Regions from separate parts of the Cryobacterium sp. TMT1-2-1 genome, predicted to be linked through region 2. Evidence: predicted binding sites of a transcription regulator. Region 2 holds the regulator's gene; the other holds the start of a gene.
The links. Region 2 encodes HrcA, which represses chaperone genes, less so after heat shock. Its sites were predicted from a motif close to TTNGCACTCGNNNNNNNCGAGTGCNAA; they were not measured.

Region 1 (11,817 bases), on a different contig from region 2:
CGTCGCCGGCGTCATCGGCATCGTCGGGTCGCCCATCGCGTTCATTCCCTTCGTGGGTGGAGTCCTGGGCCTGTTCTTCCCTGCGGGAGCCATTGTTCTTGGCTTCCTGGGCAAGTCCAGGGAACCCCGGGCCAGGGGCCTCTGGCTGACCGGCATCATCACCGGCATCGTCGGAGTCGCCGTGGCCCTGCTCAGCCTGGTGCTCTGGGGAATCTTCTTCGCGGGCTACCAGCCGGGCACGCTGCCCGCACCTCAGTACTGATCGCACAATCACCGACGGTGGGCGCCGTCGCCTCGGCGGCGCGCACCTGGCTTTCTAAGGAACCGACATGACCGGGCAGGACCGCGACCTCAGGTCGCCGGAGGACTTCCGCCTCGATCTGACCCGCCCGCCGGTGCAGGTCGAGGGCGAGCTCGCCTGGGAGTCCACGATGACGGCACCCACCGAATGGGTGCCCCGCGTGTACACCGAGGACGAGATCCACACGGTGGTCAACCGGCGCGGTTTCTCGATCGCGTCGTTCGTGTGCGGGCTCCTGGGGCTGCTGCTCGGCATCTTCGGCATCTGGGGTGCCACCTTCGCCCTCGCCGCCGTCATTCTGGCCCTGGTGGGTCGGAGCCTGGAGTGCCGGGCGAAGACCTGGTGGGTTTCCGGACTCGTGGCCGGAGTGGCCGGGCTGGCCATCGCGGTCGGCTGGATCGTCTACATCACCCAGGTGCTGCTTCCGGCGCTGGCCTGAGGGACGCCGGGCCGGGACCGCCGGACGGGCGAAGTCCCGCTAACGAACGCGTTCCACCAGCAGGGCGACCCGGTGCCCGCCGGCGCGGGTCATCACGAGGGTTCCCGACTCGGGGCCCTTCAGGCGCAGGCGCGCGCGCAGGGTCGCGGGGTCGACATCCACCCCGCGCTTCTTGATCTCCAGCGTCCCGATGCGACGCTCCTGCAGGGCCAGGCGCAGCTTCTTCTCGTCGACCGGCAGTGATTCCAGCACGCGGAAGGCCGAGGCGAACGGGGTCGGCTGCAGGGCAGCGGAGGTCAGGTAGGCGATTCCCTCGCTCAGCATGTGCGCATCGAGGGAGCGGGCGAGGTCGCCGATCAGGCGAGCGCGGATGACCGCACCATCGGGCTCGTACAGGTAGTTGCCGAGTGGGCCGACCCCGACGTCTTCACTGTCGGCGGGGGCGGTCAGCTCCGCGACACCGTCGGGGCCGAGCAGCAGGGCCGAGCGGCGGATCCCGTCCCGGGCCAGGACGCCGAACCACAGGCCCATTTCGACCAGCTTGCCGTCGACGGAGACCCATTGCGCCTCGGCGGCGGCCGGGATGAGGTCGCGGTCGTGGCCGGGACCCAGCTTGACGCCGATGGGCAGGCGCTCGGCCAGGCCGAAGACCCAGTCGAGCGAGGGGGAGTAGTCCTCCGGCCTGGTCAGCCGCGAGGTGTTCGTGTGTCCGGCCGTGCGCCGGGCCGGGTCGAGCCAGGCCGCGTCGAAGTCGTCGAGGTCGATGCTCTCCGCCTCGGCGTTGAGCACGGTCGCGCTCGGGAACGGGGCCAGGTTGTAGCTGGCGACCGCGGCGGTGACCTCGTCGGCGTCGACGGCCGTCACCGTGAGCTCCATCGCCGCCATCGCCATCGCATCCCCGCCGATCCCGCAGCCGAGGTCGACGACCCGGTGGGTGCCGGCGGCGACGAACCGGCCGGCGTGCAGCGCGGCGACCCGGAACCGGGTGGCCTGTTCCAGCCCGGCCTCGGTGAAGAGCATCCGCCCGGCGAACTCGCCGAACTTGGCTTCGGCCCTGGCGCGGAGCCGGGACTGGCTCAGCACCGCGGCGACCAGGCCCGGCGGGTGGCCGGCCTTGCGCAGGTCGCTCACCATCCGCACGACATCGACCGTCGATTCATACGGCGGCAACGAGTCCAACAGGCGCAAACCCTCGGGCGACAACAGCTCGACGAGCTCAGAGCGATCCATCCCGCAAACCTACCAAGCCCGCCCGTGTCTGGCACTCACGTTGCGTGAGTGCCAGATGCGCCCTAAACTCGTTTTTAGCACTCTCGCTGTGAGTCTGCTAACCCAAAACTTCGTTAAGAAAGAGGTCAACCGTGTCGGTCTCCATCAAGCCGCTCGAGGATCGCATCGTCATCAAGCAGGTCGACGCAGAGCAGACCACCGCGTCAGGTCTGGTCATTCCTGACACCGCCAAGGAAAAGCCCCAGGAGGGTGAAGTTGTCGCAGTCGGCCCCGGCCGCATTGACGACAACGGCAACCGCATCCCGCTCGACGTCGCCGTCGGCGACAAGGTGATCTACTCCAAGTACGGCGGAACCGAGGTCAAGTTCGGCGGCGAGGACCTCCTCGTCCTGTCCGCCCGCGACGTGCTCGCGGTCGTCGTTCGCTAGTCACCCCCCGCGTTATCGTTGAATCCCGGATGGCATCGCCATCCGGGATTCTTCACGTTCGGAGGGATACGCGATGGATAACGAGCCGACACGGACCGCTGCGCCGAAAGGTGGGCGCACCGGGCGCGCGCCGCGCAGCGACCAGAGCACCGGCCTGATTTTCGCGGTCCTCGCCTACTCCCTCTGGGGGCTTCTTCCCCTCTACTTCATCCTGCTCGTGCCGACGTCGGCGTTCGAGGTCGTTGCCTGGCGGGTGCTGTTCTCGCTCGTCTTCTGCGCGCTCATCATCACCGTCACCCGGCAATGGCGCTCGCTCGTCGGCCTGCTGCGGAGGCCCCGCGTCGTCTGGACGATGGGACTCGCCGGCCTGCTCATCTTCATCAACTGGCAGACGTATGTCTTCGCCGCGCTCAGCGGCCACGTGGTCGAGGCGGCGCTGGGGTACTTCATCAACCCGATCGTGACGGTCGTCCTCGGCGTGCTCGTGCTGCAGGAGCGGCTCAGGCGCCTCCAATGGGTGGCCGTCGGCGTCAGCCTGCTCGCCGTGGTCGTGCTCACCATCGGGTACGGCCGGCTGCCCTGGATCTCGCTCGTGCTGGCGTTCTCCTTCGGCTTTTACGGCCTGATCAAGAAGCGCGTCGGCGGCGACGTCGATGCCGTCGCTGGGCTCACCCTGGAGACGGCCTGGCTCGCTCCGATCGCGGTCATCCAGCTGGTGGTGGTCGGCATGATGTCCGGCCTCACCTTCGGCACGGTCTCGCCGTGGCACACGTTCGGCCTCGTCGCATCCGGGGTCGTCACCGCCGTGCCCCTGCTCTTCTTCGCCGCGGCCGCCCGACGCCTGCCGCTGAGCTACCTGGGGCTGATCCAGAACTTCGCGCCGCTCCTGCAGTTCCTCGTCGGCGTGGTCATCCTGCGCGAACCGATGCCCACCGAGCGCTGGGCCGGCTTCGGGCTGGTCTGGCTCGCGCTGCTCATCCTGACCGTCGACATGATCGCCACGGGCCGCGCACCGCGCCGGGCATCCCTCGAGCCTGCCTGAGTGGACGGTACGCTCGAAGGCGTACCCCGCTGTGAAAGGACACACCAGATGACGTACCGCGCCTTCCCCGTCGTCATCGCCGGGGCCCTAGCCCTGGTCGTCGGCCTGACCGGATGCACCGCCCCCGAGGCCCCGAAGACCCCGAAGCCGACTCCGTCCGCGACGGCACTGCCGGTGCCCGCCCCGTCGGGTGACGGCATCCTGCGCCTGGGAACCATGTTCCCGATGACCGGCGATGCCGCGGCAACGGGAAAGGCCCAGGTCGCCGGGACGGAGGTCGCCCTGCGGGAGATCACCGAGCAGGGCGGGGTTCTGGGCAAGCCGCTTGAGCTGGTCCACCGCAACTCGGCGGGCGACCTCGATGTCGCCCTGACCAACCTCATCGCCCGCAAGGTCGACGTGGTGCTCTGGGATCCCGCCGTGAAGGTGCCCGAGGCGGCGGTGGCGGCCCTCGAGGCGGCGGACATCCCGATCCTTCCGCTCGGCGACTTCATGCACGATGGAAAGCCCATCGCCCCGGGCAACCCGTTCGCGAAGCGGCTTCGCTCGGCCGACCCGGGGCTGACCGGCTTTGTTGGCGGGGCGGAGGCCTTTGACGGCGTCGTCACGGCCGCGCTCGCCGCGACCGTCGCCGGCGACGACGGGGGACCGTCCGTCGCCTCGAGGCTCGATTTCGTCGCATCCGGGCCGACGGCCTGCACGTCCTGGGGCGAATGCCTCGCTGCACTCGCGGACAAGCAGGAGATTCGCTTTGTCGGCGCGACGGGGGAGCGTTCGTAACGATTTGATGCGTATTGATCGTTTTTCGTAACGATTTGGGACGGTTTGCTCAACTTGGAGCCGATTTCCTTGTTTACCCGCAGGTGCTATGCCTACTGTGACAGAACGGCAGCCACTCGGCTGCCGTGATGTATGACTTTTCCTACTACCAAGGAGCAAAATTGAGCGTACTCGCGAAGGCTTCGGCCTCCCGCTCAGTCCGGGCCGTCGTCACTGGTATCGCCATGGTCGGCGTCAGTGCACTTCTGCTCACCGGCTGCAGCGGCACCGCCGCAGAACCCGCCGGTGACAAGGCCCCCGCTGCGAGCGGTGACGCCAAGACGGTCAAGGCCGGCGACCGCGATCTCACCCTGAAGATCGGCACGATTCTTCCCCAGAGTGGCGCCCTGGCCTTCCTCGGCCCGCCCGAAGAAGCCGGCGTGCAGCTGGCCGTGAACGACATCAACGACGCGAACCTCGGGATGAAGGTCGAAGCCGTCTTCCGTGACTCGGGCGACACCACGACCGACACCGCGACCGTTTCCGTGACCGACCTGCTCTCGCAGGATGTCTCGGCCATCGTCGGTGCGGCATCCTCGGGTGTGTCCAAGACCGTGATCGACCAGATCGTCGCCGCTGGCGTCGTTCAGTTCTCCCCGGCCAACACCTCGCCGGACTTCACCGAGTACGCCGACAAGAACCTCTACTGGCGCACGGCTCCCTCCGACCTGCTGCAGGGCGAGGTTCTGGGCAACCAGATCGCCGAAGACGGCAACAGCACCCTCGGCATGATCGTGCTGAACGACGCCTACGGGACCGGCCTGGCCGCATCCCTCAAGGAGACGTTCGAAAGCGCCGGCGGCGAGGTCGTCGCGGAGGAGCTCTTCAACGAGGGTGACTCCAACTTCGCGGCGCAGATCTCCGCAGTGACCGCGGCCAACCCGGATGCGATCGCCCTGATCACGTTCGACCAGGCCAAGATCATCATCCCGGCGCTCGTCGGAACCGGCTACCCGGGCGACAAGCTCTACCTGGTTGACGGAAACCTCGCCGACTACAGCAAGGACTTCGCCCCCGGTCTCATCGCAGGCTCGAAGGGCACCCTGCCCGGCCTCGACGTCGGAACCCTCGGCGACTTCACCGAGCGCCTGCTCGAGGTCGACCCGACGCTGAAGGACTTCAGCTACGCGGCTGAGTCCTACGACTCCGTCATGCTCATCGCCCTGGCCGCTTACGCAGCCAACGATGTCTCGGGCGCCAAGATCGCTGACTTCCTCCGCCAGGTTTCCGGTGGCGAGGGTGAAGGCGAGAAGGTCTCCGACTTCAAGGCAGCCGCCAAGGCTCTCGCAGACGGCAAGCAGGTCAACTACGACGGCTTCTCCGGCCCGGTCACGTTCGACGAGAACGGCGACCCGACCGAGGCGACCATCGGTGTCTACGAGTACAAGGCTGACAACACATACAAGCGCATCAACTAGTCACTGACCTGCCGGTCACTGGCTGAGCAGTACTGACGCAAAAGGGCCCCGACTCCGGTCGGGGCCCTTTTGCGTTGCTCGCACGCGACGCGGGGCGTCGCGAAAGGCGGCAGCCGTCCCCTCGGCAGCCTGCGCGCCCTCGCGCCCTTTGCCCGCCCTTCGCCCCGTGCGCCCTTCGCCCCGTGCGCCCCCGCCCGTGCGCCCCCGCCCGTGCGCCCCCGCACGTGTCGCCGACTTTGACCGTTCCGGTCGAGTTGCCCTGGCGTGCCGGGCAACTCGACCGGACGTGTCAATCTCGGCGAAGATTGCGCCGAGACTCGCCGTTTCTGCCCAGTGTCGCCGGTGCAGCGGCGACTCTCGGCACAATCGGCGACTCTCGCGGCGGGCGGCCGCGGCGGGCGGTGACGCGCGCGGGGCGACACGCGGAAGCGGCGCCCGGGGAACCCGGACGCCGCTTCAGAGCGGCCGCAGGCGGCCGCGGGGTGGTGCTACTCGTCCTGGCCGAGGGTTCCCAGGTAGAGGCCGATCACCTTGGGGTCGTTCAGCAGTTCGCGTCCGGTGCCGGTGTAGGCATCGCGGCCCTGGTCGAGCACGTAGCCGCGGTCGCAGATCTGCAGGCAGCGGCGGGCGTTCTGCTCGACCATGATCGTGGTCACGCCGGCCTTGTTGATCTCCTTCACGCGCAGGAACGCCTCATCCTGGCGCACCGGCGACAGCCCCGCGGACGGCTCGTCCAGGAGCATCACGTGCGGGCCCATCATCAGTGCGCGCGACATCGCGACCATCTGCCGCTCGCCGCCGGAGAGCGAGCCGGCCCGCTGCGACAGGCGCTTCTTCAGCTCCGGGAAGATCTCCGTCACGAACTCAAGCCGTTCCGCGAGCCCCTTGGGCTTCTGGAACATGCCCATCTCGAGGTTCTCCAGGATGGAGAGCGTCGGGAACACGTTGTTCGTCTGCGGAACGAAGCCGACGCCCTTGGAGACGAGTTTGTTCGCCTTGAGGTTGGTGATGTTCTCACCGCGCAGCATGACCTCGCCCTCACGTACCTTGACCTGGCCGAAGATGGACTTCAGCAGCGTCGACTTGCCGGCGCCGTTCGGGCCGATGATGCCGATAAGTTCGCCCTCGTAGGCGGTGAGCGAGCACGAGTTCAGGATGTTCACACCGGGCACGTACCCGGCCGTCACGTTCCTGACCTCGACGACCGCGGCCCTGGTCTCGGTCTGCGCCGGTGCGGACATCGGGCTAGAGTTTGTCATCGAGCAGCTCCTTAATGGCTTCCACGTGCTCCGTGTCAGCGCCGAGGTCTTCATCGTGGTGCTGGCCGAGATACGCGTCGATCACGGCCTGGTTCTTCATGACCTCGTGCGGGTCGCCTTCTGCGACGACGCGGCCTTCGGCCATGACCACGACCCAGTCGGCGATGTGGCGCACCATCTGCATGTCGTGCTCGACGAAGAGCACGGTCATGCCCTCCGCCTTGAGGTTGAGGATGTGGTCGAGCAGCGACTGGGTCAGCGCCGGGTTCACGCCGGCCATGGGCTCATCGAGCATGACCAGGGTCGGGTCGCTCATCAGGGCCCGCGCCATCTCGAGGAGCTTGCGCTGCCCGCCGGAGAGGCTGGCCGCGTAGTCGTCCTTCTTCTCGTCGAGCTTGAACCGGGCAAGGAGATCGAGGGCCTTGGCCTCGTTCTCCTCCTCCTGCTTGCGCCAGAGGAACGGCAGCAGGGCCCGGAACAGGTTCTCCCCGATCTGGCCCTTGGCGCCGAGTTTCATGTTGTCCATGACGGTGAGCAGGCTGAGCGCCTTCGTCAGCTGGAAGGTGCGGATCTGGCCCATCCGGGCGACCCGGTAGGCCGGCATGCCGGCCAGCGACTTTCCCTCGAAGGTCCAGGATCCGGTGTCCGGCTTGTCGAAGCCGGTGAGCAGGTTGAACAGGGTGGTCTTGCCGGCCCCGTTCGGCCCGATCAGGGCGGTGATGGCGCCGCGGGGGATCTCGAGGTGGTCGACATCCACCGCCTTGAGGCCGCCGAAGGTGCGGCTGACGCCCTCGGCGACGAGGATCGGGTCGCGCTTCTTGCAGCCGGGTTCGGCGGCCCCGATGTGGAGGTCGGTCGACTTGACGGGCTTGCCGTTGGGGACGGTGTTAGTGGACAAAGGCCAACTCCTTCTTATTTCCGAAGATGCCCTGGGGTCTGAAGATGACGATGAGCATGATCGCGACGCCGACGAGGATGAAGCGCAACTGCCCGGCCTGGACGTTCGTCATGAACGGCAGCCAGCCCGCCTCGACCGCGCGGGCGATGAACCCGGAGAAGAAGGAGAGCAGCACCCAGAAGATCATCGAGCCGATGATCGGGCCCAGGATCGTCGCCGCCCCGCCGAGCAGCAGGATCGCGTAGATGAAGAAGGTCAGCGACGTCTGGTAGTTCGACGGCACGACCGCACGGGGCAGAGCGAAGATCATTCCGGCCATGGTTCCGAAGACACCACCGAGAATGAGCGACTGCATCTTGTAGGCGTAGACGTTCTTGCCGAGCGCACGCACGGCATCCTCGTCTTCACGGATGCCCTTGATCACGCGTCCCCACGGGCTCCGCATGACCTGCCAGATGAACAGGGCGACAAGCACCACGACCGACCAGGCCACGATGCGCAGCCACCAGTCGTAGGCGTTGTTCTCGAACGGCCCGAAGCCGTACGTGCCTTCGGGGATCGGGTTCAGGGCCGCGAAGCCGAGCTTGTAGCCGCTCAGCCCGTTGGCCGAGCCGGTGACCGAGGCGAAGCTGTTCGTCGTGAACAGCAGCCTCACGATCTCGGCCGCCGCGATCGTGACGATGGCCAGGTAGTCCGCCCGCAGTCGCAGCGTCGGGATACCGAGGATCAGGGCGAAGACGACGGATGCGCCGATCCCGACCAGCACGGCGCCCCAGACGGGGAAGCCGAAGGTCAGGATCGAGATCGCGTAGCCGTACGCGCCGAGGGCCATGAACCCGGCCTGCCCGAAGTTCAGGAGGCCGGTGTAGCCGAAGTGGACCGCAAGGCCCAGCGCGGCGAGGGCGTATGCAGCGGTGGTCGGGCTGATCAGCTCGACGGCTGCGTTGCTAAAGATTGCTCCCCAGTCGATCATCGGATGCCCTTCTAGCCAATTCTCTCTTTGCGACCCAGGATGCCTTGCGGCCGAAGCAGCAGCACCAGGATCAACACGACAAGTGCGCCGACGTACTTCATGTCGGACGGGATCCACAGCGTGGAGAGCTCAACGAACAAGCCGACGATGATCGAACCGATCAACGCTCCGAACGCGGTGCCGAGGCCACCCAGGGTGACGGCGGCGAAGACGAGCAGCAGGATCTGGAAACCCATGTCCCAGCTCACGCCGGGGCGGAAGTACGCCCAGAGCACGCCGCTCAGGCCGGCGAGCGCACCGCCGACGATCCAGACGATCCGGATGACGCCGTCGACGTCGATGCCGCTCGCCGAGGCGAGGCTGGGGTTGTCGGAGACGGCTCGGGTTGCCTTGCCGAGGCGGGTGCGCAGCAGGAAGTACGAGACGGCCAGGAGCACGACGATGCTGATCCCCATGCTGGCGAGGTCGATCGGCGAGATGCGGACCGCACCGAACTTAAGGTCGGCCTGGCCGGCGCCGGGGAGCTGGCTCGTGGAGCCGCCGATGAAGTACTGGTAGGTGTAGCGCATCGCCAGGGACAGGCCGATGCTCACGATCATCAGCTGGACGAGCCCCACCCCCTTGCGGCGGAGGGGTTTCCAGATCGTCGCGTCGAGGCCCCAGCCGAGCGCGCCGCTGAGCACGATGGCGAGGATGATGGCGAGCCAGATCGGCAGGCCCAGCCCCGAGAACGCGAGGGTCATCAGGGCGCCGAAGGTGATCATCTCCGAGTGGGCGAAGTTGCTCAGCCCGGTCGTGCCGAAGATCAGTGAGAGGCCGATGGCGGCGAGCGCGAGCAGCAGGCCGAAGTTCAGGCCGTTGACGAACTGGCTGAGGAACTGGTCGAAGAACGGCACCGTGGTCCGGACGCCCTCACCGAGGAAGAAGTTCACCGACTTCACCTTGGTGAGGCCGAATTCGGCCGTGAGTTCCGCGCCGCCCTTGGCCACGACGACACCATCGGGGAGCGTCTCCTCGTCGAGGATGACCTTGTAGGTGCCCTTCTCCGGGACCCCGATCTTCCACTTGCCGTCGACGCCGGTCTCGACCTCGGCTTCGTAGCCGCCGCCCGTCACGGTGATGAGCACTCCGTCGAGCGGTTCGCCGTCGAACTGCGCGTTACCGGTGAGCACGTAGTCGTACTTGTCGGTATTGATCTCATCCGCATGCGCCGGACTGATGGCGAGGGTCGACAGCGTCAGGGCCGCAAGCAGCACACCGAAGAAGACCACCAACATCCGGGGTGAGAATCTGTGGGCTATACCAGTGGAATTCACTGCACCTCCATGTGGCGCCGGCCCGGCTTGTGGCCGAGCGGACCTCGGGTTTTTCCTGCAACAACTTTGTTGACAGTACCTAGAGATTATGTCGTATTTGTTTCGCGGCCCGCTTCGCCGTGGATTGGGGCCGCGGAATGCCGGGGCCGCATTCTCGCTTAACATTGAAGAACCGGTCCAGTCCCGCTGATCCCCGGACATTTCTTCCGCACGCTTCCGCCACACGCAAAGGGGTTTCATGGATCAGCCAGATCCGTTCGGATTCACCGGACTCACCTACGACGACGTGCTGCTCCTGCCGGGGCACACCGACGTCATTCCCAGTGAGGCCGAGACGACGTCCCGGCTGACGCGCCGGATCTCCGTCGCAACCCCGCTCATCTCCAGTGCGATGGACACCGTCACCGAGACCCGGATGGCCGTCGCGATGGCCCGTCAGGGCGGGCTCGGTGTGCTGCACCGCAACCTCTCCATCGGCGACCAGGCCGAGCAGGTCGACCTGGTCAAGCGCAGCGAATCCGGCATGATTACCAATCCGGTAACAACTTCGCCCGACACCACCGTCGCGGAGGTTGACGCGCTCTGCGGCCAGTTCCGGATCAGCGGCCTGCCGGTCGTCGACTCCGACGGCGTGCTGGTGGGCATCATCACCAACCGGGACATGCGTTTCATCTCCGAAACCCAGAAGCACACGACCCTGGTCCGTGAGGTGATGACGAGGTCGCCCCTGATCACCGGCAAGGTCGGCATGCGCCCCGAGGACGCAGTGGCCATCTTCGCCAGGCACAAGATCGAGAAGCTGCCCCTCGTCGACGGCGGCGGCAAGCTCACCGGCCTGATCACGGTCAAGGACTTCGACAAGTCCGAGGAGTACCCGCACGCCACCAAGGACGAGGCCGGCCGGCTGCGCGTGGGCGCGGCCATCGGATTCTTCGGCGACGCCTGGCGCCGGGCGACCGCGCTGCTCGAGGTGGGCGTCGACGTGCTCGTCGTGGACACGGCCAACGGCGACAGTGCCGGCGTGCTCGAGATCATCCGCAAGCTCAAGTCCGACCCGGCGTTCGCCGCGGTCGACGTGATCGGCGGCAACGTGGCGACCCGCTCCGGCGCCCAGGCGCTCATCGACGCGGGAGCGGACGCGATCAAGGTCGGCGTCGGCCCGGGCTCCATCTGCACCACGCGCATCGTCGCGGGCGTCGGCGTGCCGCAGATCACCGCGGTCTACCAGGCGTCACTGGCCGCCCGTGAGGCCGGCATCCCCGTGATCGCCGACGGCGGGCTCCAGTACTCCGGCGACATCGCCAAGGCCCTCGTGGCCGGAGCGGACACCGTGATGCTCGGCTCGCTTCTGGCCGGCTGCGACGAAAGCCCCGGGGAACTGGTCTTCGTCAACGGCAAGCAGTTCAAGACCTACCGGGGCATGGGCTCGCTCGGCGCCCTGCAGTCGAGGGGCACGAAGACCTCGTATTCCAAGGACCGCTACTTCCAGTCGGATGTCCCCTCCGACGACAAGCTCATCCCCGAAGGCATCGAGGGCCAGGTGCCGTACCGCGGGCCGGTGTCGGCGGTGGCGTACCAGCTCATCGGCGGGTTGCGCCAGTCGATGTTCTATGTCGGCGCGCGCACCATCGATGAGCTCAAGCAGAAGGGCAAGTTCGTGCGCATCACGGCCGCCGGGCTTAAGGAGTCGCACC
Region 2 (11,817 bases):
TCGAGCGCCGCGGCATCCGTCACCGTGCGCTCGGCGGCATGGATCAGCAGCTGGATGCTGGACAGGCCCTGGGCGAGCGTGTCGTGGATCTCGCGGGCGAGCCGTCCGCGCTCGGCCAGGATGCCCGCCTGGCGTTCGGTCGCGGCGAGGTCGGCCTGGGCGCCCCGAAGCTCACCGATCAGGGCCTGGCGTTCGGCGGCCTCGCGCAGCAGAGCCCGGTAGCCCAGCCCGATCGCGACGGCCACGCCGGCGCCGACCAGCGGCCCGAGCGCGGCCCCCACGCTGAAACCGAGGTTGCGGCTGAGCGCCCACACCGCCAGCAGCACGCTGACCAGGACGAGCGGCACGCCCCAGCGGAGGGGGAGCACGTGGAGCTGGAGGAAGAACAGCGGGAAGACGATGTACGCGGCGTCCTGGGCCAGGAGGGTGAGACCGAGCCACTCCACGAGCAGCAGGCCCAGCCAGACCGGGATGATCCACCGTTCCCGGCGCGTGCGGGCGAGGTAGCTGCCGCCGAAGTAGCTGCCGAGGAACACGGCCGCCAGGCCGACGATCAGAGCTGGGTCGGGCCAGGCGCCGAACAGGGCGCGCACCACGACCAGGGCGGTCAGCGCGGCGATCAGCAGGTGGAGTCCCATTCGCAGCCCGGTGAACACCGGGGTGAGCGCCGACAAAGGCAGGCCGCCGCCGATGCTGGCGGACGGCAGGGTGGCGACAGGGCCTGGGGCGACTGGGCCCGGGGCGGCAGGGCTGGACATTGCGCCCAGCCTAACCAGAGCGGATGCTCCCGGGCATCCATCGAAGGGATGACCGTCGGGAGTGGCTAGGGTCGAGTCATGACTTCACCGCTGAATTCCGCCCGCGTGATCGCCCTCGTCAACGCCCGGGTCGTCCCGGTCGCCGGCGACCCGATCGAACGGGGCACCGTGCTGATCGAGGACGGACTGATCTCCGCGGTCGGCGCCGACCTGTCCATCCCGGGCGGCGCCGTCATCATCGACGCGGCCGGCAAGTGGGTGTTGCCCGGCTTCATCGAGGCGCACGGCCATGTCGGCATCGACGAGGAGGCCAACGGCTGGGCCGGCAACGACACCAACGAGATGACCGACCCCAACACGGCCGGCGTGCGTGCCATCGACGCGATCAACATCGACGATGAGGGATTCCGGGACGCCCTGGCCGGGGGAGTCACGACGATCGTGGTGAAGCCGGGCTCCGGCAACCCGATCGGCGGGCAGACGGTCGCGATCAAGAGCTGGGGCGGCCGCACCGTCGACGAGCAGGTCATCAGCGAGTCGGTCAGCGTCAAGTCCGCCCTCGGCGAGAACCCCAAGCGGGTCTACGGCGACAAGAAGCAGACCCCGAGCACCCGGTTGGGCGTGAGCCTGATCATCCGCCGGGCCTTCGTCGAGGCCCGCAACTACGCCGAGGCGCGTGACGCCGCCGCGGAGAAGAACGAACCCTTCACCCGTGACCTCGGCAAGGAGGCCCTGGCCCGGGTGCTCTCCGGTGAGCTCGCCTGGGACCAGCACGTGCACCGCCACGACGACATCGCCACCGCACTCCGCCTGGCCGACGAGTTCGGCTACCGCCTGGTGATCAACCACGGCACCGAGGGGCACAAGCTCGCCGACGTGCTCGCCGAGCGCGACATCCCGGTGATCTTCGGGCCGCTGTTCACCTCCCGCACCAAGGTCGAGCTCCGCGACCGCGCGATCGGCAACCTCGTCGCGCTTGCCGCGGCCGGGGTGCGGGTGGCCATCACCACCGACCACCCCGTCGTCCCGATCAATTTCCTCGTGCACCAGGCGTCGTTCGCCGTCAAGGAGGGCCTGTCGGCGCGGGTTGCGCTCGAGGCCCTCACGGTGAACCCGGCCGCGATGATGCGCCTGCAGGACCGCGTCGGTTCGCTCACGCCGGGCCTCGACGCGGATGTCGTGGTCTGGTCGGGCGACCCGCTCGACATCAACTCCCGCGCCGAACTCGTGCTCATCTCCGGGGTCGAGGTCTACCGCTGGTCCGACGGCGCCGGACGTGTCGTCGAGCGCAGCGAACGGCTCGCTGTGCGCGGGTAGACCTGCGGCGCCGCTGAGCATGAAAGAATTGGGGCACCATGTCACCCAGAGCTCTCAAGGCGCTTGAACCGTCCGCCACCCCGCCGGCGTTCATCCGTAACTTCTGCATCATTGCCCACATCGACCACGGTAAGTCGACCCTGGCCGACCGGATGCTGCAGATCACCGGGGTCGTCGACGAGCGTTCCATGCGGGCGCAGTACCTCGACCGGATGGACATCGAGCGCGAGCGCGGCATCACGATCAAGAGCCAGGCCGTGCGGATGCCGTGGGAGCTCGAGGGCCAGACCTACGCGCTGAACATGATCGACACGCCCGGCCACGTCGACTTCACCTACGAGGTCTCCCGCAGCCTCGCCGCCTGCGAGGGCGCGATCCTGCTCGTCGACGCGGCCCAGGGCATCGAGGCGCAGACCCTCGCGAACCTCTACCTCGCCCTCGAGAACGACCTCACCATCATTCCGGTGCTGAACAAGATCGACCTGCCGGCGGCCGACCCCGACAAATACGCGAAGGAGCTGGCCAGCCTCATCGGCGGCAGCCCCGACGACGTGCTGCGGGTGTCCGGCAAGACCGGCGTGGGCGTGAGCGAACTGCTCGACCGGGCCACCCGGCTCATCCCGGCCCCGGTCGGAAACCCGGATGCCCCCACCCGCGCGATGATCTTCGACTCGGTCTACGACAGCTACCGCGGCGTGGTCACCTACGTGCGCATGATCGACGGCAAGCTGGGCCCGCGCGAGAAAATCCAGATGATGTCCACCCGCGCCACCCACGAGATCCTCGAGATCGGCGTCAGCTCGCCCGAGCCGACCCAGAGCCAGGGACTCGGCGTCGGAGAGGTCGGCTATCTGATCACGGGCGTGAAGGACGTGCGCCAGTCCAAGGTCGGCGACACGGTCACCACCGCGGTGAAGCCGGCGACGGTCGCCCTGCCCGGCTACACCGAGCCCAAGCCGATGGTCTTCTCCGGGCTGTACCCGATCGACGGCAGCGACTACCCGGCCCTGCGCGAAGCGCTCGACAAGCTCAAGCTCTCCGACGCGTCCCTCGTCTACGAGCCGGAGACATCCGTGGCCCTCGGCTTCGGTTTCCGCTGCGGCTTCCTCGGCCTGCTCCACCTCGAGATCATCACCGAACGCCTCGACCGGGAGTTCGGCCTCGACCTGATCACGACCGCGCCCAGCGTGATCTACGAGGTCACCACCGACGACAAGAAGACGGTCACGGTGACGAACCCGAGCGAATTCCCGAACGGGAAGATCGCGAAGGTCGAGGAGCCAGTCGTCAAGGCGGCCATCCTGGCGCCCAAGGACTACGTCGGCGTGATCATGGAACTCTGCCAGAGCCGCCGCGGCACCCTCCTCGGCATGGACTACCTCGGCGAGGACCGGGTCGAGATCCGCTACACCATGCCCCTCGGCGAGATCGTGTTCGACTTCTTCGACAACCTCAAGAGCCGCACGGCCGGCTACGGCTCGCTCGACTACGAGCCGATCGGCTCGCAGGAAGCAGACCTGGTCAAGGTGGACATCCTGCTCCAGGGCGAGCAGGTCGACGCGTTCAGCGCGATCGTGCACCGCGACAAGGCCTACGAGTACGGCGTGCTGATGACCGGGCGGTTGCGGAAGCTCATTCCGCGGCAGCAGTTCGACGTGCCGATCCAGGCCGCGATCGGCGCCCGGATCATCGCCCGCGAGAGCATCAGCGCCATCCGCAAGGACGTGCTGGCCAAGTGCTACGGCGGCGACATCTCCCGCAAGCGCAAGCTCCTCGAGAAGCAGAAAGAGGGCAAGAAGCGCATGAAGATGGTCGGCCGGGTCGAGGTGCCGCAGGAGGCATTCATCGCGGCGCTCTCCGGCGACGAACCGCCCAAGAAAGAGAAGAAGTAGCCGGATGCGCCGGGAAACCTTCACCGACGCCGCCGTCACCTACGGGGCCATCGGCGGCACCCTCGCGCCCGACCTGCTCCGCTACCCGCCCCAGGGGCACCGGCCGCAGGAGCGCAGCGTGCGGCTCGGCAGCGGCGAAGAGCGCTTCCGCCTGGCCTCGCGGTCGCTGATGACCTGGGGTGTGCAGCGCGGCAGCGGCATGAGCGTCACCGACCTGGAAAGCGGAACCGGGGTGCAGTACTCCGGCCTCCGGTTCAACGCCGACGGCACCGCTGCGGCCGACCAGAACGGATCGGACAACGAAGAGACCTTCTCGGACGACGGCACGCCCTACATCATCAACGGCATGACGGCCCGGCTCAGGGTTCCCTTCGGTCCGTTCACCGTGACGGCGCCGGTGCGCGTGGTCTACGTGATCGACGAGGTCGACCGGGTCGGCTTCGCCTACGGCACGATGAAGGGCCACCCGGAAAGCGGCGAGGAATCCTTCGTCGTCGCCCGGCACGAGGACGACTCCGTCTGGCTGACGGTCAGGGCCTTCTCCCGCCCGAGCACCTGGTACTACCGCCTGGTCTGGCCGATCCTGCGGATGCAGCAGGCGCGGTTCACCCGGAGCTACCTCCGGGCCCTGCACCCCGCCGGCGCGGCGTAGGCGCCGATGGCCGGTCCTCAGCCCCTCGGAGACCCTGCCCCGGCGGACGGCCTGCTGCCCGCCGGGGCGGCGGTCGGCGCGCCGGAGCGCGACTTCGGCGTCTACCTGCACGTGCCGTTCTGCCGCGTGCGCTGCGGCTACTGCGACTTCAACACGTACACGGCGACCGAGCTGCGCGGCGTCAAGCAGAGCGACTACGCGAGCCAGGCCGTCCTCGAGGTCGAGGCGGCGGGCCGCATCCTGACAGACTCCGGGCTGCCGGCCCGCGAGGCCTCGACCGTCTTCTTCGGCGGCGGCACCCCGACGCTGCTGCCGGCCGAGCACCTGGCCCGGATGCTTGCGTCGGTGAGGTCCGTCTGGGGCATCGCCGCGGGCGCCGAGGTCACCACGGAGGCGAACCCCGACTCCGTCGACGAGGCCTACCTGGCCCACCTTGCCGGCGCCGGCTTCACCCGGGTTTCGTTCGGCATGCAATCGGCCGTGCCGCGCGTGCTGGCCACCCTCGAACGCACCCACGACCCCGAGCGGGTGCCGCTCGTCGTGCGCTGGGCCAGGGACGCCGGGCTCGACGTCAGCCTCGACCTCATCTACGGCACGCCGGGGGAGACCCTCGCCGACTGGCGAGCCAGCCTGGAGCACGCGATTGCACAGGCCCCCGACCACCTGAGCGCGTACTCGCTGATCGTCGAGGAGGGCACCAAGCTCGCCCGGCAGATCCGGCGCGGGGAACTCGTCCAGCCCGACGAAGACCTGCAGGCGGACTTCTACGAGCTGGCCGACGAACTGCTCGCCGCCGCCGGGTACTCCTGGTACGAGGTGAGCAACTGGGCCACGGACGACGCCCACCGTTCCCGCCACAATCTCGCCTACTGGCGCAGCCAGGACTGGTGGGGCGTCGGTCCCGGCGCACACAGCCACATGGGCGGCGTGCGCTGGTGGAACGTCAAGCACCCGGCCGCCTACGCGGACCGGGTGCTCTCCGGGCTCTCGCCTGCGGCCGGCCGGGAGACGCTCGACGACGCGACCCGGGAGGTTGAGCGGGTGCTGCTGCGGAGCCGCATCCGGGAGGGCATTGCGGTCGCGTCGCTGTCGCCGCAGGGACGCCATGAGGTCGCCGGGCTGATCGCCGACGGGCTGATCGACGGCGCGGCGGCGATCGGCGGCTCGATCGAACTGACCCTCCGGGGCCGGCTGCTGGCGGACGCGGTCGTCCGGCGCCTGACCGACTGACCGCGCCGGCAGTCGATCCCTAGCTGACGAACTTGATTGTGAGCGGGTAGGTGTAGTACCGGCCCGTGTTGGCTGCCATCGCGGCCATGATTCCGAAGACGATGGCGAGGATCCACGCCGCGCCGAGGATGAGGAAGCCGATCAGGAGGATCGCGGTGACGCCGCCCACGATGTAGGCGATCAGCAGGGTGATCTGGAAGTTCAGGGCCGTCGCCGTGTGCGCGCGGATGAACGGGCCGCGGTCCTTCAGCACGAGGTAGCCGATCAGCGCCGGCAGCGGGCCGAAGAGGATTCCGCCGATATGGATCAGCGTCGCCCAGAGCTTCTCGTCGGCCGGGTTCATCGGGGTCGGGGCCTGGTACTGGTTCGAGGGGGGAGGTGCTGAGGACATTCGGACTCCTTATGGTCTGGTCGGCACGGTCTGGTCGGCCCCTGGTGCGGTCACGCCGACACCAGAGTAGCGGCCGGGCTACTTGATCAGGCGAACCGCGAACGGGTAACGGTAGTGGTGTCCGTCCTTGGCCTGCTGGAAGCCAAGGATGGAGAAGATCAGGCTCACGACCCACAGCGCCACGGAGAAAATCCCGAAGATCCCACCGATCCCGAAGGTGATCGACGCCAGGAAGCTGGCGATGATGTTGATCGCCACGTAGCCGAAGACGAGGGTGATCTGGAAATTGAGGGCTTCCTTGGCTTCCTCCGCCGTGAAGCGGCCGCGATCCTTGAAGATCAGCCAGATGAGCAGGGACGGGAAGAAACTCAGGATGCCGCCGAGGTGGGCGAAGGAGGCCCACTGCCGGTCGTCGGCCTCGGTGAGCGGGGCGGCCGGAACCGGGGCGGGGCCCTGGTACGGGGCCCGGTAGGGGTCCTGGGGCGGTCGCTGGCCGCGGTACGGGTCGTCGGGGATCTGGGCGTTCGGATCGCTCATCGGGGTGCCTTTCAGCGAATGGTGCTCGTCGGCTGCCGGGGATTCCCGCGCCGATATGCATAAGCTACTGCCCCCGATCCGCTTGTAGCAATGGGTGATCCCGTGCGGGTCGCGGTATGATTGGCACTCAGGAAGGGCGAGTGCCAACACCGCCAACCACATGCCACGAGAACACGGCAGCACGAGCGGAGAGGGAAGCGACCCGTCATGGTATCTGATCGCAGCCTCGAGGTCCTGCGGGTCATCGTGCAGGACTACGTCGCTTCACGGGAACCTGTCGGGTCGAAGACCATCGTCGATCGGCACTCCTTTGGTGTGTCTGCCGCGACGATCCGCAACGACATGGCCCTCCTCGAGGAGGAAGAGCTGATCGTCGCCCCGCACACCTCGTCCGGGCGCATCCCCACCGACAAGGGCTACCGGGTCTTCGTCGACCACCTGGCCGACCTGCGACCGCTGTCCGCGGCTGCGCGAGGGGCCATCGAGACCTTCCTGGGCGAGTCCGCCGACCTCGACGAGGTTCTGGCCCGGAGCGTCAGGCTGCTCTCCCAGCTCACCCACCAGGTCGCCCTGGTGCAGTATCCGTCCCTGTCCCGCGCCAGGGTGCGCCACATCGAACTCGTTCCCCTGGGCGGCACCCGCATCCTGTCCGTGCTCATCACGGACTCCGGCCGGGTCGAACAGAGAGTGATCGAGCTGCCTCGCGCCCTCGACGAACAGCAGCTCGGCGATGTGCGCGCCCGGCTCAACTCCGCCGTGTCCGGCCTGAGCATGAGCGAGGCGGCAACGGCGCTGTCCGGCCCGGAAGGGCTGGTCCCACGGGACCTCGAGGATGTCGTCGGCCCGATCACCGCCACCCTGGGCGACCAGATCGGCGCGAACCGTCACGACAAGCTCGTGATGGCCGGCGCGGCCAACCTGGTCCGCACCGAACATGACTTCACTGGCAGCATCTACCCGGTGCTCGAGGCCATCGAGGAACAGGTCGTGCTGCTGCGCCTGTTCGGCGAAATGGCCACCGACCAGCACGGCGTCTCGGTGAGCATCGGGCGCGAGAACGCGCCGTTCGGACTGGGCGAGACGTCCGTGCTCACGAGCGGCTATACCTCGCCGGGCGGCGACCTTGCCCGGCTGGGCGTGCTCGGCCCGACCCGCATGGACTACTCCAACAACATGGCCGCGGTCCGAGCCGTCGCCCGGTACCTGTCCCGCCTCCTCGGCGAGAACTAGGTCCCGAACCCGCACCGCCCGCGAACCCACGGCCAGATCCTCACCATTTCCAGAACCTCACCATTTCCAGAACCTCACCCCCAAGATATTCAAGGAGAGCCAGCTTTGGCTGACCATTACGAAGTACTCGGCGTCGCCCGCGATGCCACCACCGACGAGATCAAGAAGGCCTACCGGCGCCTGGCCCGCCAGTTGCACCCCGACGTGAACCCGGGGGCCGACGCGTCCGAGCGGTTCAAGTCGGTCACTCACGCCTATGACGTGCTGAGCGACGCGAAACAGCGCCAGCAGTACGACCGGGGCGGGCAGGGCGGCGGCGGATTCGACAACGGCCAATTCGGCAACTTCGGCGACATCTTCGAGACCTTCTTCGGCGGCGGAGGCGGCGGGAGCCGCGGACCCCGATCGCGCCGCGAACGCGGCCAGGACGCGCTGCTCCGGGTCGAGCTCGACCTCGACGAGGTCATCTTCGGCACGCACCGCGACATCGAGGTCGACACGGCCGTGGTCTGCGGCACCTGCAGCGGCACCTGCTGCCAGCCGGGAACGGCCCCGGTCACCTGCGACATCTGCCACGGAACCGGCAACATCCAGCGGGCCGTGCGGTCCCTGCTCGGCAATGTGATGACGTCGAGCCCCTGCGGCTCCTGCCGCGGCTACGGCACCATCATCGCCACCCCGTGTGTCACCTGCCAGGGCCAGGGGCGCGTGCGTGCCCGCCGCAAGGTCCCCATCGACATCCCGGCCGGCGTCGACACCGGCCTGCGCCTGCAGATGCCCGGCAGCGGCGAGGCCGGCCCGGCCGGCGGCCCCAACGGCGACCTCTACCTCGAAATGAAGGTGCGCCACCACGACGTCTTCAGCCGCGACGGTGACGACCTGCTCTGCACCCTGGACATCCCGATGACCACCGCGATCCTCGGCACGACCACGACGGTCGCCGCGCTCGACGGCGACATCGAGGTCCAGTTGCGGCCCGGCGTGCAAAGCGGGGAGATCCTCACGATCAAGGACCGCGGCGTGACCAAGCTGCGCGGAAACGGCCGCGGCGACCTCCGGATCGGCGTGCAGGTTCTCACCCCGACCAAGCTCGACCACAAGGAGCGCGAGCTGATCGAGGCGTTCGCGGCCCGGCACAAGGTGCCCGCACCCTCGCTCAGCCACTTCCAGCAGGGACTGTTCGCGAAGCTGCGCGATCGGTTCCTCGGCTAGAAGCCGCCTGATGGCGCATTTCTTTCTCGACGAGTCGCTCCGGGCAGAGGACTGCGCCCCGGGCGCGGTCGTCCGCGTGGGCGGCAGCGAAGCCAGGCACGCCGTCACGGTCAGCCGGATCCGGCCGGGCGAGCAGCTGCTCCTCGGCAACGGCGCCGGGCTCATCCTCGGCGGCACCGTCGTCACGGCGGAGCCGACCGAGCTGTCCCTCCGCGTCGACACGAACACGGTGACGCCGCCGGCCAGGCCCCGGATCCTGCTCGTGCAGGCCCTCGCCAAGGGCGACCGGGACGAACTGGCCGTCCAGGCCGCCACCGAGCTGGGTATCGACGGTGTGATCCCGTGGGCGGCGGCGCGATCGGTGTCCCGGTGGGAGGGTGCGAAGATCGCCAGGGGCCGTGAGCGCTGGGCCAGCATCGTGCGCGAGGCCGGCAAGCAGTCGATCCGACCCTGGCTGCCGAGCGTCGAGGGCCTGGCGAGTACGAAAGCGCTGGCCGCCCTGGCCGGCTCCGCGCGGATGCTCCTGCTCGAGCCGACCGCCTCGGCCCGGCTCACCGAGGTGCCCGCGCCGACCGACGACCGCGACATCCTGCTCGTCGTCGGGCCGGAGGGCGGAATCGCCCCGTCGGAGCTGGCCATCCTCGAAGCGGCCGGCGCGACGCGGGTGCGCCTCGGCGACACCATCCTGCGCACCTCCACCGCGGGGCCGGCCGCGGTGGCCATCCTGAACGCGACGCTCGGCCGCTGGTAGCGCCGCTTAAGATAGAGACATGTCTTCCTCCGGCGCAGAACCGTCCATCTTCAGCCGCATCGTCGCCCGTGAAATCCCGGCGACGATCGTGGCCGAGACCGACCGCATCATCGCCTTCAACGACATCCACCCGCAGGCGCCCGTGCACGTCGTCATCACGACCAAGACGCAGCAGTACCGCAACGTGGTCGAACTCGCCGCGGCCGAACCCGCCCTGCTGGCCGAACTCGTCGATGTGGCCCGGCAGGTCGCCGACGAGCGCACGGGCGGGGAATTCCGCCTCGTCTTCAACACCGGCCCGTCCGCGGGACAGACCGTTTTCCACGTGCACGCCCACATCATGGGCGGACAGCTGAAGGAGGGGTCGCTTGGCTCCCACTGACGCGACGTCGGCCGGCGCCGAACGCGCAGAGCTCCGGATGCAGGTCGACGGGATCGCCATGGTGCGGCTCCTCGGGCCGCAGGATCGGTTCCTCGACACGATTGAACACGAGTATCCTGACGTCACTGTGCACGTGCGCGGCAACGACATCACCCTGACCGGGGACCCCGCACAGGTCGAAGCCGTGCGGCGCCTGATCGAGGAACTGCAGCTGATGCTCCGCGACGGCCGCGACCTCGGCGAGGCGGAGATCTCGACGTCGGCGCGGATGCTCGGCGCCGACAGCACCCGGAGCCCGTCTGAGCTGCTCGGCCAGGCCATCCTCAGCTCCAGGGGCAAGAGCATCCGCCCGAAGACCCTCGGCCAGAAGCACTACGTCGACGCGATCGACGAGAACACCATCACCTTCGGAATCGGCCCGGCCGGAACCGGCAAGACCTACCTTGCGATGGCCAAGGCCGTGCAGGCGCTGCAGCGCAAGGAGGTCGACCGGATCATCCTCACCCGCCCGGCAGTCGAGGCCGGTGAACGCCTGGGCTTCCTGCCGGGCACCCTCACCGAGAAGATCGACCCGTACCTCCGGCCGCTCTACGACGCCCTCTTCGAGATGATGGACCCCGAGCTCGTCCCCAAGCTCCTCGCGGCCGGCACGATCGAGGTTGCCCCGCTCGCGTACATGCGCGGGCGCACGCTCAACTCATCCTTCGTCGTGCTCGACGAGGCCCAGAACACCACGCCGGAACAGATGAAGATGTTCCTCACCCGGCTCGGCTTCGGCTCCCGGATGGTCATCACCGGTGACGTGACCCAGGTCGACCTGCCCGCCGGTGCGAGCGGCCTCAAGCTCGTCAGCCGTGTGCTCGACAATCTCGACGACATCCACTTCGTGCAGCTGACCAGCGCGGATGTCGTGCGGCACTCCCTCGTGGGACGCATCGTCGACGCGTACACCGAATACGACGCGCAGAAGCAGGCCCAGCGCTACGAAAGCGACCAGGCGCGCGAATTCGCCGCCCGTGCCACCCCGCGCTCCGCCGGCCCGCGTGATCGCCTTCCGAAACGGAGACCCAGTTGAGCATCGAAATCAATAACGAGTCGAACATCCGAGTCGACGAGGCCGCCATCCTCCGGCTGGCCGCGTACGCGCTCGACGCGATGCACGTGCACGCGGATGCCGAGCTCGCGATCGTGCTCGTGGACGAGGGCGCCATGGAGCAGCTCCACGTGCAGTGGATGGACGAGCCCGGCCCGACCGACGTGCTCAGCTTCCCGATGGACGAGCTGCGCCCGGGCACGGAGGACAACGAGACGCCGCCCGGACTACTCGGCGACATCGTGCTCTGCCCGCAGGTGGCCCAGGCCCAGGCGGAGACCGCCGGGCACTCCACCCTCGAGGAACTGCTCCTGCTGACGACCCACGGCGTGCTGCACCTGCTCGGGTTCGACCACGCCGAGCCGGCCGAGG

Region 1: a site for HrcA is predicted at 1,999-2,025, ahead of groES (co-chaperone GroES). Genes of this name have one in related genera too.

The regions. Positions count from the first base shown of each region.
Region 1 covers NZ_SOHC01000057.1:155-11,971, forward strand. Annotated here, with positions in the region: partial or broken gene E3T33_RS15260 (DUF4190 domain-containing protein) at 1-262, shown strand, start outside; gene E3T33_RS09765 (hypothetical protein) at 330-740, shown strand; gene E3T33_RS09770 (class I SAM-dependent methyltransferase) at 780-1,970, opposite strand; gene groES (co-chaperone GroES) at 2,102-2,398, shown strand; gene rarD (EamA family transporter RarD) at 2,472-3,440, shown strand; gene E3T33_RS09785 (ABC transporter substrate-binding protein) at 3,489-4,220, shown strand; gene E3T33_RS09790 (ABC transporter substrate-binding protein) at 4,382-5,677, shown strand; gene E3T33_RS09795 (ABC transporter ATP-binding protein) at 6,166-6,936, opposite strand; gene E3T33_RS09800 (ABC transporter ATP-binding protein) at 6,923-7,834, opposite strand; gene E3T33_RS09805 (branched-chain amino acid ABC transporter permease) at 7,824-8,804, opposite strand; gene E3T33_RS09810 (branched-chain amino acid ABC transporter permease) at 8,819-10,084, opposite strand; gene guaB (IMP dehydrogenase) at 10,362-11,817, shown strand, end outside.
Region 2 covers NZ_SOHC01000053.1:7,081-18,897, reverse strand. Annotated here, with positions in the region: gene E3T33_RS09445 (sensor histidine kinase) at 1-758, opposite strand, end outside; gene E3T33_RS09440 (amidohydrolase) at 837-2,075, shown strand; gene lepA (translation elongation factor 4) at 2,114-3,967, shown strand; gene E3T33_RS09430 (DUF1990 domain-containing protein) at 3,972-4,619, shown strand; gene hemW (radical SAM family heme chaperone HemW) at 4,626-5,849, shown strand; gene E3T33_RS09420 (DUF4870 domain-containing protein) at 5,869-6,240, opposite strand; gene E3T33_RS09415 (DUF4870 domain-containing protein) at 6,319-6,777, opposite strand; gene hrcA (heat-inducible transcriptional repressor HrcA) at 6,985-8,007, shown strand; gene dnaJ (molecular chaperone DnaJ) at 8,113-9,219, shown strand; gene E3T33_RS09400 (16S rRNA (uracil(1498)-N(3))-methyltransferase) at 9,230-9,970, shown strand; gene E3T33_RS09395 (HIT domain-containing protein) at 9,990-10,352, shown strand; gene E3T33_RS09390 (PhoH family protein) at 10,390-11,427, shown strand; gene ybeY (rRNA maturation RNase YbeY) at 11,424-11,817, shown strand, end outside.